Regions from separate parts of the Mesorhizobium sp. WSM4842 genome, predicted to be linked through region 1. Evidence: riboswitches for the same ligand, from Rfam matches in the RefSeq annotation. Region 1 holds a riboswitch; the other holds the start of a gene.
What was found. A riboswitch is a leader RNA that binds a small molecule or an ion and turns the genes downstream of it on or off. The one in region 1 is predicted to bind S-adenosylmethionine.
Positions count from the first base shown of each region.

Region 2: another riboswitch for S-adenosylmethionine. It lies ahead of AC0NIE_RS00275 (O-succinylhomoserine sulfhydrylase); the one in region 1 lies ahead of metX (homoserine O-acetyltransferase MetX).

Region 1 is NZ_CM148372.1:1,763,001-1,770,395, reverse strand. Features, by position in the region: gene AC0NIE_RS08485 (gamma-glutamylcyclotransferase) at 1-381, opposite strand, end outside; gene AC0NIE_RS08480 (DUF2125 domain-containing protein) at 491-1,489, shown strand; gene AC0NIE_RS08475 (sugar kinase) at 1,544-2,467, shown strand; gene AC0NIE_RS08470 (prephenate/arogenate dehydrogenase family protein) at 2,568-3,503, opposite strand; gene hisC (histidinol-phosphate transaminase) at 3,510-4,619, opposite strand; SAM riboswitch at 4,931-5,008, shown strand; gene metX (homoserine O-acetyltransferase MetX) at 5,128-6,297, shown strand; gene metW (methionine biosynthesis protein MetW) at 6,467-7,081, shown strand; gene AC0NIE_RS08450 (DUF1194 domain-containing protein) at 7,161-7,395, opposite strand, start outside.
Region 2 is NZ_CM148372.1:55,091-62,485, forward strand. Features, by position in the region: gene mmsB (multiple monosaccharide ABC transporter permease) at 1-482, shown strand, start outside; gene araD1 (AraD1 family protein) at 770-1,762, shown strand; gene AC0NIE_RS00265 (ABC transporter substrate-binding protein) at 2,127-2,900, opposite strand; gene AC0NIE_RS00270 (2'-deoxycytidine 5'-triphosphate deaminase) at 2,994-4,088, opposite strand; SAM riboswitch at 4,213-4,290, shown strand; gene AC0NIE_RS00275 (O-succinylhomoserine sulfhydrylase) at 4,365-5,555, shown strand; gene AC0NIE_RS00280 (ceramide glucosyltransferase) at 5,602-6,756, opposite strand; gene apaG (Co2+/Mg2+ efflux protein ApaG) at 6,982-7,374, shown strand.

The DNA of each region.
Region 1 (7,395 bases):
TTGCTCGTGGGCACGATCGACGACATAGGCGACCGCCGAGACCGTCTCGCCCCCATCCGTCTCGCCGTTCGTAGCGTCATTGTCGAGGCGAATGCTAAGCATGCGCTCGCGATAGACATTGGTGACCAACTCGCGCTCGCGCAGATAGGTGATGACCTCGTTGCGCAGATCGCCGGGGACGCGGAAAGCCAGCCCAATGCAGGAGCCGCCACGGTCGAGGCCGAGCACCAGGCCGGGCCGTTCGCGCGTGCCGCGATGCACGAAGGAGTAGACGCACAGCGACCGGCGGTAGCCGTGGAGGCGCGCGCGCCGCGTCTCGACATGCGCAAATCCCGGCCGCCAGATCAGCGAACCGTAGCCAAAAACCCAAAAATCGCCCATATCGCCAAGCCTGGTTGCAGCACCGCGTTTTTTTCAATCCGTCTCCGTCTACCTGATGTTGCCGGAAACGACAGTCCCCTCTGCAACACGCGCTAGCGAGAGCCGTAGCATGACGTCAAGTGACGAGCGTCCGCCGAATTTTCGCCGCCGCCTCTTCTGGTTTGGCGCTTTCATCCTTGTGCTGTTCGGCCTCTACAGCGCCGGCTGGTTCTACCTGGCGGACAAGGTCAAGAGCGAAGCCGACAAAGCAGTGGCCGAGCTCAACGGCAATGGCATCGAGGCGGACTGCGCCAATCTCACGGTCAGCGGCTATCCGCTGAGCTTCGCGGTTTCCTGCGACAGCCTGGCTTATCAGGACGACAACAGGAACGTCGCAGCCTCGCTCGGCAGCCTCAACGCCGTCACGCACATCACCCAGATCCTGTCGCCTGGCGCCGACCTGCGGGGGCCGCTCAGAACCTCCGTGCCGGGGATGGCGCCGCTGTGGATCGATTGGGATGATCTGCGAGCGAACGTCAAACTATCCTGGCCCCTGCCCCGGCGCGTTTCACTGGAGGCCGAGGGCCTGTCAGCCCAGACCGATCCGGCGGATGGCACAGACCCGGTCGAGTTGTTCAGCGCCGGGACAGCGGCCGGACAACTGCGTCCGAACGGCCAGGACATCGACTATTCCGGGAGTTTCACCAATCTCGAAATCGAACCGGATGCCATCGATGGCCGCGTGCTGCCGTCGCTCGACGGCAGTGGCGACGTGACGCTGAAGAACGGCGTGGCGCTGATCAAGACACAAACAGAGAGCCTGCGCGGCCAGGCGATGGATATCGGCAAGCTTGATCTGTCGTCGGGGACCGCGCGCGTCACCGTTTCCGGACCGGTGTCGGTCGATGCCGACGGGCTGATCGACGCCGACCTGATGATCAAGCTCAGCGATCCGAAGGCGGTGGCGGCAATCCTCGGCAAGGCCATTCCCGAGCAGAAGAGCCAGATCAAAACCGGCTTTGCCGGGCTGGCGCTGCTTGGCAACGAACCGTCGATGCCCCTCAAGGTCGTCAAGGGCAAGGCCTCGCTGGGTTTTATCCCGCTGGGCAGGATCAAGCCGGTCGATTAGACCATGATTGCGAACCTCCAGTTCGGAGAAGATCATGATGAAACAGGAAGATAGATGAACAGCCCGGTGAAGCTCCTGAGTGTTGGCGCGCTGACGCTCGATACCATCCTTCGCGTCGACACGCTTCCGGCACGTCAGGGCAAGTTCATCGCGTCCGACGGCGTCCAGATCGCCTCGGGCATGGCTTCGAGCGCGGCCTGCGCCGCACGTCGCCTCGGCGCGGACGTATCGCTATGGGCGAGCGCGGGCGACGACCTCGTCGGCGATCAGCTGGTCGCCGGGATCGAGGCCGAAGGCGTCGATTGCAGCTTTGTCCGGCGCGTCGGCGGCGCGCGGTCGGCACTGTCGGCCATCTTGGTCGACACGCATGGCGAGCGCATCATCGTTCCATTCTATGACCAACTCGCCCAGGCCGACCCCGGGGCGCTTCCCATTCAAGATCTCACCGCATTCGACGCCGTCCTGGTCGATGTGCGCTGGCCGGGCGCAGCAGCTCTGGCCATGGCGGCGGCGCGCGAAATCGGCCGTCCGGCCATACTGGACGCCGACACCGCGCCACGAGACGTGCTGGAACGGCTGTTTCCGCTGGCCTCGCACATCGTCGCGTCGGAGCCGGCGGCGTTCATCCTCGGCGGCGAGGAACGAGGTCCGCAAAAGGCCTGTGAAGCGCTGGGCAGACGCACCGATGCGTTTGTCGCGGTGACCGGCGGCGCGGCGGGAAGCTGGTGGTTCGACCGCTCGGCTGGGTCCGTGCGCCATGTCGCAGCGCCAAGGATCAACGCAGTGGATACGCTTGCCGCCGGCGACGTGTTTCACGGCGCCTTTGCCGTCGGGTTGGCGGAGGCGATGCCGATCGAACGGACATTGCGCTTTGCCAGCGCCGCCGCCGCGCTCAAATGCCTGCGCTTCGGCGGCAGGCTGGGCGCGCCGGACAGGGCCGAGACACTGGCGATGATGGCGGCTCACTGGCCGGCCTGAGACAGCGGCGGACTTTCAAATCGAATCGTACCGCTGCTCTATCTTTTTGTTTGAGCATCGGATTTTCCCAAAACCAGTACCCACTTTTGGGTCCGATGCTCTATCCCTTGGCCGGGTGCTCGACTGCCTGCCGGCCAAAGTCCGGTACGTCGATGTCCTGACCGGCCTCGATGATCGAGCGGCGGACGGCGCGGGTGCGGGTGAACAGGTCGAAAAGTTTTTCGCCGTCGCCCCAGCGGATCGCCCGCTGCAGCGAGGCCAGATCTTCCGAGAACCGCGCCAGCATTTCGAGAATGGCGTCCTTGTTGTGCAGGCAGACGTCCCGCCACATCGTCGGGTCGGACGCGGCAAGGCGAGTGAAGTCGCGAAAGCCGGAGGCCGAATATTTGATCACCTCGGACTTGGTCACCGACTCCAGGTCGTCGGCGGTTCCGACGATGTTGTAGGCGATGATGTGCGGCAGATGCGAGACGATGGCCAATGTCATGTCGTGATGCTGGGGATCCATCGTGTCGATGTTGGAGCCGCAGCGGCGCCAGAATTCCGAGAGCTTTTCCAAGGCGGCCGGATCGGTGCCGGGCAACGGCGTGAAGATGCACCAGCGGTTTTCGAACAGTTCGGCAAAGCCGGCGTCCGGGCCCGATTTTTCAGTGCCGGCCAGCGGATGGCCGGGAATGAAATGCACGCCAGCAGGCACATGCGGCTGCATCTGCGCGATGACCGACGCCTTGGTCGAGCCGACATCGGTGAGGATGGCGCCCTGCTTCAGCGCCGGTGCGATTTCCTCGGCGACCTCGCCCGAAGAGCCGACCGGCACCGAAACGATGACCAGGTCGGCATCGCCGACCGCCTCTTTCGCGTCCATCGCGTAGGAGGAGCCGAGGCCGAGTTCCCGCGCCCGCGCCAGGGTCGTTTCGCTGCGCGTCGAGATGGCGACGTGACCGGCAAGGCCTTCGCGATGGATTACGCGGGCCAGCGACGAGCCGATCAGGCCAATGCCGACCAGCGCGATCTTTTCGAACATCGGTGATGTCATGGTCTTCTAGCTTTTCAGAAATGTCGCGAGGGCGGCGACAACGCCGCGATTGGCCTCTTCGGTGCCGATGCTCATGCGCAGTGCATTGGGGAAGCCGTAGCCGGAAACGCGCCGCAATATATAGCCGCGCGCGGAGAGGTAATCGTCCGCAGCTGCCGCCGAATGTTTTTTGTCCTCGGGAAAGTGGATGAGGACGAAATTGCCGACGCTCGGCGTCACCCGCAGTCCGAGTTTGGTCAACTCCTCGCTCACCCATCGCAGCCAAGTGTCGTTATGAGCCACGCTGCGCTCGACATGGGCGCGGTCGCGGATCGCGGCAATGCCGGCCTCGATCGCCGTCGCGTTGACGTTGAAGGGACCTCGCACGCGGTTGATCGCGTCGATGATATGCATCGGCGCGTACATCCAGCCGATCCGCGCACCGCCGAGGCCGAGCTTGGAGAAGGTGCGGGTCATAACCACGTTTTCCGCGCCAGCCACCAGCTCGACGCCGGCTTCATAATCATTGCGGCGGACATATTCGGCATAGGCTGCATCCAGCACCAGAAGCACGTTTCGAGGCAGGCTGGCATGCAGGCGGCGCACCTCCTGGAACGGCAAATAGGTGCCGGTCGGGTTGTTGGGATTGGCGAGGAAGATGATCCTGGTACGCGGCGTCACCGCAGCGAGGATCGCATCGACGTCGGCGCGCTCATTGGTTTCCTTGACCGACACCGGGACAGCACCTGCCGACTGGATGTAGATCTTGTAGACCATGAAGCCGTGTTCGGTGATCACAGCTTCATGGCCGGGCGCGAGATAGGTCTGCGCAAGCAGGCCGAGAATCTCGTCGGAACCATTGGAACAGACGATGTTCGCCGGGTTGAGGCCATGCACCTCAGCGATCGCCTCCCGCAGGCGCCTGGCGGTGCCGTCGGGATATATGTCGAGTTTGGCCGCGACGTCGCGCGCGGCTTCTATCGCCTTCGGCGAGGGGCCGAGCGGGTTCTCGTTCGACGACAATTTGTGGACCTTGGCAACGCCGGCCGGCGCCGTGCTTTTGCCCGGCACATAGGCTTCGATGTCCATGATCCCCGCGCGGGGCGTTGGACGTGCCTGATCCGATGCCTGGTTCATATTGCAAAAATCCGTCGAGAACGCTTCCACCTAGTGTGGTGGATTTGAAGTTCCTGCCATTTTGGTGGCAACAGCGCTCAGGAACTTCAAATCCAGCACACTAGAATTCATTGGTTGCTAGTGTGGCGAATCCGAAATTCGCCCACTGCGCTGCTCCAACGCGATGCGAATTTCGGATTCGCCACACTAGAAGCCGCAGCGGAAATACAAGCCGTGGCCTGGAATGTCGAGAGGCGGCGATCATGGGTGAGCGACTGGCGTGGGTGAACGACTGGCCGTTGACGCCGAGACGCTCCGGTCCTAGAAGAAAGGCGAAATCCCGTGGTGATTTGGCCGGTCGGCTTGCAGCCACGTTAAACAACTCGCTAAAGGGCCGTTTGCATCCTGTAACCGGCTTTGCGAAGGCGATGTCGGTTTTTTGTTGTCCGTAGCCGGCCGGACAGTCGCATCGACCCGAAAATCGGAATCGACTTTCGGAAAGCGCGATGGGTTAATGTAAGAGGATGCGATGGTCGCGCTGCTCACTAAAAGAACCAACAACGAGGCCGACGAGCCGTCGAGCCCGGTGTTGCGTTTCGGTGCCGACGAGCCGCTCAAGCTCGATGCCGGCACGCTGCTGTCACCGTTCCAGATCGCCTACAAGACTTACGGCACGCTCAACGACGCCCGCTCCAACGCCATCCTCGTCTGCCATGCACTGACCGGCGACCAGCATGTCGCCAGCACCAATCCAGTGACCGGCAAGCCGGGCTGGTGGGAAGTGCTGATTGGCCCCGGCAAGATCATCGACACCAGCCGCTTCTTCGTCATCTGCTCAAACGTCATCGGCGGCTGCCTCGGCTCGACCGGCCCCGCCTCGACCAATCCAGCCACCGGCAAGCCCTACGGGCTCGACCTGCCGATCATCACCATCCGCGACATGGTGCGGGCGCAGTTGATGCTGGTCGATCATTTCGGCATCGAAAAACTGTTCTCGGTGCTCGGCGGCTCGATGGGCGGCATGCAGGTGCTACAATGGGCGTCGAGCTATCCGGAGCGCGTTTTCTCGGCGCTGCCGATCGCCACTGGCGCACGCCATTCCTCGCAGAACATCGCCTTCCATGAGGTCGGCCGGCAAGCGGTGATGGCCGATCCGGACTGGCATGGCGGCAAATATTTCGAGCAGGGCAAGCGCCCGGAAAAGGGACTGGCTGTGGCGCGCATGGCCGCTCACATCACTTATCTGTCGGAGGCGGCCCTGCACCGGAAGTTTGGCCGCAACCTGCAGGACCGTGAAGCGCTCACCTTCGGTTTCGACGCCGACTTCCAGATTGAGAGCTATCTGCGCCATCAGGGCATGACCTTCGTCGACCGCTTCGACGCCAACTCCTATCTCTACATGACCCGGGCGATGGACTATTTCGATCTCGCCGCCGATCATGGCGGCCGGCTGGCCGACGCCTTTGCCGGCACCAGAACCCGTTTCTGCCTGGTCTCCTTCACCAGCGACTGGCTGTTCCCGACCGAGGAGAGCCGCTCGGTCGTTCACGCGTTGAACGCGGCCGGCGCCTCGGTGTCCTTCGTCGAGATCGAGACCGATCGCGGCCACGACGCCTTCCTGCTCGACGAGCCGGAGCTGTTTGCTGCCATCAACGGCTTTATCGCCTCGGCGGCTCGCGCCAGGGGGCTCAGCGCATGATCCCTGAAGATTGCAGGCTTTCCGGACCGGCATCTTGCGCCATGCATCAGCGCATGACCCCGAAAAGTTGCAGACTTTTCGGACCGGGATCATGTGCCAGGCAGCGCATGGCCCCGAAAAGTTGCAGACTTTTCGGATCAAGGTCATGCGCCAAGCAAAAGCCACGATCATGAGTGTCAACCACGCCCAGCGCGTCGACCTCGAAGTCGTCGCCGATCTCATCCCGCCGCAGTCGCGGGTGCTGGACGTCGGCTCCGGTGATGGCCTGCTGCTCGAATTGCTGCAGGCAACGAAGCAGGTCGACGGCCGTGGGATGGAACTGTCGCAGCGCGGCGTCAACGAATGCGTGGCGCGCGGCCTGTCCGTCATCCAGGGCGACGCCGACAAGGACCTCAAATTCTATCCCGACAAGGGTTTTGATTTCGTCGTCCTGTCGCAGACCTTGCAGGCGACCCGCAACCCGAAGCTGGTGCTCGACGAGTTGCTTAGGATCGGCAAGCACGCCATCGTCTCCTTCCCCAATTTCGGCCACTGGCGGGTGCGCCTTTCGCTGTTCGTCGAAGGGCGGATGCCGGTGACCAAGGACCTGCCCTATTCCTGGTACGACACGCCCAACATCCATTTCTGCACCATCCGCGACTTCGTCAATCTCTGCGAAGAGCTCGGCGCAACGGTAGAAAAAGCAACCGCGCTCGACGCCAATGGCCAGAAAATCGGCCTGTCGATGCCTTGGTGGTTCTGGAATTTCTTTGGCCAGCAAGCGGTGTTCCTGCTGAAGCGATAACGGCCGTCGCATATGGCGCGCGGCCGGCAAGAGTCCGGAGACCATCTGCGACTGTTCGCCATTCATCGACCAAGTCTAGCTAGCGATCAAGCTCCGGAAAATACGGATCGGAGAAAAACTGGCGGCCGCGCTCGCCTTGCAAACAGTCGACCGGCGTTGCCGCATCGACCCGGAGTGTCGCGGGAGCGGCCCTGGGACCGGCAACACCGCTGACCTCCAGGACCAGCTTGCGGCGTATGGCGGTCACGAATTCGGAAGCGGCATAGACCGGCAGCACGAAGGAACCTGGCCCGCCGGTAACGCACTCGGCATAG
Region 2 (7,395 bases), 1.7 Mb from region 1:
AATTCGCCACCTACAGAGGTCTGCCAATCGTTCTCGTGGTGATGGGCGTGCTGATCGCGCTGTTCGTCTTCGTCACCAAACGCATGACGGTCGGCCGCCGTATCTACGCAATGGGCGGCAATGCCAAGGCGGCGCAGCTATCGGGTATCAAGACCGAGCGGCTGACCCTGATGGTGTTCATCAATATGGGCGTGCTCTCGGCGCTCGGCGGGCTGATCATTGCGGCGCGCCTTGGCCAGGCGGTGCCGGCGGCCGGCCTCGGCAGCGAGCTCGACGTCATCGCCGCCGTGTTCATCGGCGGCGCTTCGGCGATGGGCGGCGTCGGTCAGGTTATTGGCGCGGTGGTCGGCGGTTTCATCATGGGCGTCATGAACAACGGCATGTCGATCATGGGCGTCAATGTCGATTGGCAACAGGTGGTCAAAGGCCTGGTGCTGCTCGGCGCCGTGGTCTTCGACGTCTACAACAAGAACAAGGCTTGAGGGCGAGGGAACTCATGCAGGTCGCCAAACGTGTGCAGCGTGTTGGGACAACGACATGCATAAAAACAAGGATTAAAGCGGGCCGCCTTTCAAACGCGGCGCGCGTTTAGGAGGCACGGGTCACATCGCGGCGCTGCCGGGCGGCGCAAAGAAGTCCCTCAGGGACCGGGCCCGCGAGCGCAATCCGGACGAACAGTTCACCAGTGGCGCGGATACTATCCGAGCCGCGCTGGTCAAGGTTTGCCAACCCGGCAGCCAGGCCAAAGGCAATTGAGAGAGGGTACATCATGCTGATCTCCCAGATCCTCGACGACGCAGAGACCATCCGCGTCGTTGCCCGCAACGGCGGCAAGACCCGAATCATCAACGGCGCCCGCAGCGTCTATTCGCTGGCGATGGAGGCCGCGCGCACAGGCACCGGACTTGTCGCCCTCATCGAGCGCAAGGGCTTCGGTGAAGCGGTCGACCTCGATGCCGCCTACAAGAAGGGGCGGCTGTTGTCACCAATCAACCATCCCGACCCGGCGCATCTCCACCTCACCGGCACCGGGCTGACACATCTCGGCTCCGCCGCGACCCGCGATTCCATGCACAAGAAGCTCAGCACCGACGGCGAGGAGCAGCTCACCGATTCCATGAAGATGTTCCGCATGGGGCTGGAAGGTGGCAAGCCGGCCAAGGGCCAGACGGGCGTGCAGCCGGAATGGTTCTACAAGGGCAACGGCACCATGGCGGTGGCGCCCGGTGCGGCACTTCTGTCGCCCGCCTTCGCCGAGGATGCCGGCGAGGAGCCGGAAGTCGCCGGCATCTATGTCATCGGCGACGACGGCGCCCCTTTCCGCGTCGGCTTCACGCTGTCAAACGAGTTTTCCGACCATGTCACCGAGCGCGTGAACTATCTTTTCCTCGCGCATTCCAAGCTGCGCAACGCTTCGTTCGGGCCGGAGATCCTGATCGGCGAACTGCCGTCCGACGTCAGGGGTACCTCGCGCATCGTCCGCGACGGCAAGCTGCTGTGGGAAAAGCCATTCCTGTCGGGCGAGGCGAACATGTCGCATACCATCGCCAATCTCGAACATCACCACTTCAAATATTCGGCCTTCCGCCAGCCGGGCGACGTGCATGTGCACATGTTCGGCACGGCAACGCTGTCCTTCGCCGACGGCGTCAGGACCGAGGCCGGCGACGTGTTCGAGATCGAGGCCAAGGATTTCGGCCTGCCGCTACGCAACCCGCTTGAAATCGAGCAGCCGGTGAAGGTGGCGGTGAAGGCGCTGTAAGGTGGCACCTCTCCTTCTCCCCTTGTGGGAGAAGGTGGCCGAGCCCACGGGTCTTGCCTCCGGCAAGCCCGAGGACAGGCTCCGCTCGGTCGGATGAGGGGTGTTGCAGGGAACGCCAACCCATCATTCCGTCCAGCACCCCTCAACCGTCTTGGCGCTGCGCGCCAATCCACCTTCTCTCACAAGGGGAGAAGAGAAGGACGCGCGAAGCATACCGACCTCAATAAATATCGAAATCGAAATATTTGGCCTGGATCTTCTTGTAGGTGCCGTCTGCGACGATCGCATCGATCGCGGCATTGAGCTTTTCGCGCGTCCTTCTCCCACAAGGGGAGAAGAGAAGGACGCGCGAAGCATACCGACCTCAATAAATATCGAAATCGAAATATTTGGCCTGGATCTTCTTGTAGGTGCCGTCTGCGACGATCGCATCGATCGCGGCATTGAGCTTTTCGCGCAGCGCACTGTCTTCCTTGCGCACGGCGATACCGGCTTCGGTCTCGGTGCCCTTGACGTCGCCGACCATCTTGCAGCAGCCGTCGCTCGACTTCTTCATCCAGTCCATCAGCACGAATTTGTCTGAAAGGACGGCATCGAGACGGCCGTTCATCAGGTCGGCGACCGCCTCCTCCTGGGTCGGGTAGAGCTTCGCCTCGGCGCCGGCCTTGCTATAGACATCCTGGGCATAGTCGGCCTGGGTGGTCGAAGCCTGCGCGCCGACTGTCTTGCCGGCGAGTGCTGCGGGTTCGGTCGAGGCAATATCGCTGTCCTTCAAGGCCACCAGCGAAAGCGGCGTCGTATAGTATTTGTTGGTGAAGGAGACCTGCTTCTTGCGCTCCTCGGTGATGCTCATGGACGCGATGATGGCGTCGAATTTCCTGGCCTGGAGCGCTGGGATCATGCCGTCCCAGTCCTGCGTGACAAGTTCGCATTCGACCTTCATCTGAGCGCAAAGCGCATTGGCAATGTCGATGTCGAAGCCGACGAGCTTGCCATCCGCGGTGATGGTGTTGAACGGCGGATAAGCGCCTTCGGTGGCGATCTTCAACTTTTCCTGTGCTTGCGCCGACAAGGACCCGGCAGCCATCACCAGCATGGCAGCTGCTGCTGCCGATGCGATCCATCTTGAAATCTGCATTTCTTGTTCCCTTGGTTCCAACCACCTTGACGGTTGGGCACAACCAAGCACGGCCTACAAGGTCAGGCAAGCACAGTCTGATTTAATCGGCGATCAGCGCGCGACGCGGAAATGCTTGGACAGTTTCAGGCCCTGTGCCTGGTAGTGCGAGCCGAGATCAGTGCCGTAGAGCGCCTGCGGCCGCTTCAGCATGTGCTCGTAGACCAGCCGCCCGACGATCTGGCCGTGGTCGAGGATGAACGGCACTTCGTGGCTGCGCACTTCGAGCACCGCCTTGCTGCCGGTACCGCCGGCCGCCGAATGGCCGAAGCCCGGATCGAAGAAACCGGCATAGTGAACACGGAATTCGCCAACCAGCGGATCGAAGGGCGTCATCTCGGCGGCGTAGAGCGGCGGCACATGCACCGCTTCCTGGCTGACGAGGATATAAAATTCGTCCGGATCGAGCACCAGTTCGCCGGCGCCGCTCTTGTAGAGCGGATCCCAGAAATCGACGACATCCTGTGCGGCGCGCTTGTCGACATCGACCAGGCCGGTGTGGTGCTTGCCGCGGTAGCCGACCAGCCCGTCCTTGTCGCCATCGAGGTCGATCGACAGCGCAATACCGCCGCCGGAAATATTCGGTGGCTCGGTGGCGACGAGCGTCTCGGCACGGTGCAATTCGTGCAGCTCGCTTTCCGACAAAAGCGCATTGCCGGTGCGGAACCTGATCTGAGACAGCCGCGAGCCGGCGCGGACGACGATCGGAAAGGTGCGCGGGCTGACCTCCAGATAGAGCGGGCCGTCGTAGCCGGCAGCGATCTTGTCGAACTCGTGGCCACGATCGGTCATCACGCGGGTGAAGATGTCGAGCCGTCCGGTCGAGCTCTTCGGGTTGGCGGAGGCGGAGATGTTTGCCGGAAGCGCCAGGCTCTCGAGCAGCGGCACGATATAGACGCAGCCCGTCTCCAGCACCGCACCATCGGCGATATTGATTTCGTGCAGCTTCAGACGGTCGAGTTTTTCAGCAACCCTGTGGCTGGGGCCGGGAAGGAAGGAGGCGCGCACCCGCCAGGCCTTGTCGCCAAGCCTGAGGTCGAGGCTGGCCGGCTGGACCTGGTCGGCATCAAGCGCGCGCGGCGACTTCAGCGCGCCCGACTGGAACAGCGCGGAAATGTCCTGATCGGGAAGAATGCCTGTCTGCCGCAAGTCTGGCTCCGCTCGAAGGCCGGGCGAGGTCTCGTTTTGTTGCAGGTCCTTGCCACGGAATCTGCTGGTACAAACCTCTTAATCATGCCGGCAATTGACGCAAGCGCGGTGCAGGTCTAAAGGGTCGTTATCCCGTGGTGATTTGGCCGGTCGGCTTGCAGCCACGTTAAACAAGTCGCTAAAGGACCGTCGGGCCGAAAGGCCGTATGGACCGGTTGCGACTTTCGCGGCCGGTTTTTTTGTGTTTGGACCATTTCTGGTGTTTGGAACAAGGTGATGACGAGCAACAAGCGCAACTGGAAGCCTCAGACCGCCCTCGTGCATGCGGGAACGCTGCGTTCCGGCTTCGGCGAAACCTCCGAGGCGATGTATCTCACGCAAGGTTATGTCTACGACACGGCGCAGGCGGCGGAAGCCCGCTTCAAGGGCGAGGAACCGGGCTTCATTTATTCGCGCTATGCCAATCCGACAGTCGACATGTTCGAGAAGCGCATGTGTGCGCTGGAAGGTGCCGAAGATGCCCGCGCCACCGCATCCGGCATGGCGGCGGTGACAGCGGCGTTGCTGTGCAGCGCCAAGGCCGGCGACCACATCGTGGCGGCGCGCGCGCTGTTCGGCTCCTGCCGCTGGGTGGTCGAAACGCTTGCGCCGAAGTACGGCATCGAGGCGACGCTGGTCGACGGCACCGAAATCGCCAATTGGGAAAAGGCGGTCAGGCCCAACACAAAGCTGTTCTTCCTTGAAAGCCCGACCAATCCGACGCTGGAAGTCGTCGACATCTCAGCCGTCGCCTCACTTGCGAATTCGATCGGCGCGCGGCTGATCGTCGACAACGTCTTTGCCACGCCCCTACAGCAGAAGCCGTTGCAGCTCGGCGCCCATATCGTCGTCTATTCGGCGACCAAGCACATCGACGGCCAGGGGCGCTGTCTCGGCGGCGTCATCCTGTCGGACAAGAAGTGGATCGACGAGAACCTGCACGACTATTTCCGCCACACCGGTCCCAGCCTGTCGCCGTTCAATGCCTGGACGCTGCTGAAGGGCCTGGAAACGCTGCCGCTGCGCGTGCGCCAGCAGACGGAAAGTGCCGGCCGGATCGCGGACTTCCTCGCCGAGCAGCCGGAGATCGCCCGCGTCATCTATCCCGGCCGCGCCGATCACCCGCAAGCGGCGGTCGTCAAGAAGCAGATGTCGGGCGGCTCGACGCTGATCTGCCTCGACGTCAAGGGCGGCAAACAGGCGGCTTTCGCCTTCCAGAACGCGCTCGATATCGTGCTGATCTCTAACAATCTCGGCGATGCCAAGAGCCTGATCACCCATCCGGCGACGACGACGCACAAGAATCTGAGCGATGAGGCGCGTGCCGAACTCGGCATCGGGCCAGGCACGCTCAGGCTGTCCGTCGGCCTGGAGGACACAGACGACCTGCTCGAAGACATCGAGCAGGCACTGAAAGCCGCCAGATAGGGATACGCGCCGAACAGCTTCGCTCGAATCGTCAAGCCAAGCGCGGTCAGGCGCCCGACGGGGTCTCTTCCAATTCCGCACCGGCGCTGGTGTGGATGGTCATCGTGTTGCCGCGCCAGTCGACGGCACCGCTGAGCCAGCCGCGCACCCAGATGGCGGGAAGCATCACGTCCCGCGCAACCATCGCCGGGATAATGCGCAGCGACAGGTGCCAGCCCTTGGCCGAGGCGAGAGCGCATTCCGGGAGATAGGCGACTACCAGCACGGCAACGGCGGTTGCCGACAGGCTGAAGCCGGCGCCTGCTGCAGCAACCAGCGCAAGCACCAGCGGCGGCGCCGCTCCGATCAGGATCTCGGGCGCGAAGAACAGGGGGAAGGTGACGCGGCGCAGGCGTGCCCAGCGGGCCTGACGCGACCAGATTTCGCCAAATGTGCGCAAACCGAGCGGCTGCTCGAAGGGCGAGGCGACAAGATTGACGCGCAGTCCAAGCCCGTTGACCAGCTTGGTCGCGGCGGCATCCTCGGCAATCTCGGCGGCAAGCGCACGGATGCCGCCATTGGCGTCGAGCATGGGCTTGTTCCACAACATGCTCTTGCCCTGGGCGAAACCGAGGCCGAGCGCCTCGCCGGTATATTGCCAGCGCGCCTGCAGCGTGTTGAGGAAAGCGCATTCGACCTCCGCCCAGAACCCGTCCGGCCGCGAGCCGATCGGCGTCGAGCAGACAAGGCCAGTGTCCGGCCGCCATGCCGCCATCAGATGCTGGACATAGTCCCTCGACATCAGGACGTTGGAATCGGCAAGGATGACCCAGCGGTGGCGCGCGGCCTCCCAGCCCTTCACGCAATTGTTGAGTTTCGGATTGCCGCTGATGCGGTCGTCGCCGACGAGCAGCCGGGCCGGCACGGCTGGAAAGCGGGCAATCGCGTCGGTGATCGGCCCGACCACCGGGTCATCGGCATGGGCGACGCAGAAGATGAGCTCATAGCGCGGCCAGTCGAGAGAGAAGGCGCGCTCGAGCGTTTCCTCGGCAAACGGTTCGACGCCGCGCGACGGCACGACGATCGACACCGGCGGCGCCTTGCCGGCTGCCGGCGTGATCCTGCCAGGCCGCTTCAGCTTCAACGAAGCGAGCAGGATGCTGGCGAGATTGACAAGAAGCAGAGCTGTGGAAAGCAAGGCGGCTGTGACTGTCAATTCCATCGATATCTGGTCACTCCAGAAAAAACCGGCCGCATGAAAGCCGTTTCAACAGTTCGACAGAATGCTGAGTCGCCCGGCCCTGCACACCATCATTGTCATGTGTCACTTAAATGACATTGTTCTTCGGCACCTGCGCGCAAAGCAGGCGGGCAGCGACGGGAAGCACCCCGTTGACCAAACTGCGGAGAGCGTCGAGAGTTCCGTCTACATATTGTGGAGTAGTCTATGTACAGCGCCGTTACGCGCAACATCGAAGTACAGGTCAGGCCGTTCTATCTGGAAGATCGCTCCGACCCGTCGGAGAACCGCTATGTCTGGGGCTACCAGGTGACCATCGACAACCAGTCGGATGAATTCGTGCAGCTTCTGTCACGCTATTGGCACATCACCGACGGCACCGGCCGGGTCGAGGAAGTGCGCGGCGCCGGCGTTGTCGGCGACCAGCCCGAACTCAACCCCGGCGACAGTTATCAATACACGTCTGGGTGCCCGCTCTCAACGCCATCCGGCATCATGGTCGGCCACTACACGATGCGCAACAAGCGGGGCGAGACGTTCGATATCGCCATCCCCGCCTTTTCGCTCGACCTGCCGGGCACGCGGCGCACCGTCAATTGACGCTCACTTGGGTTCCTCGCC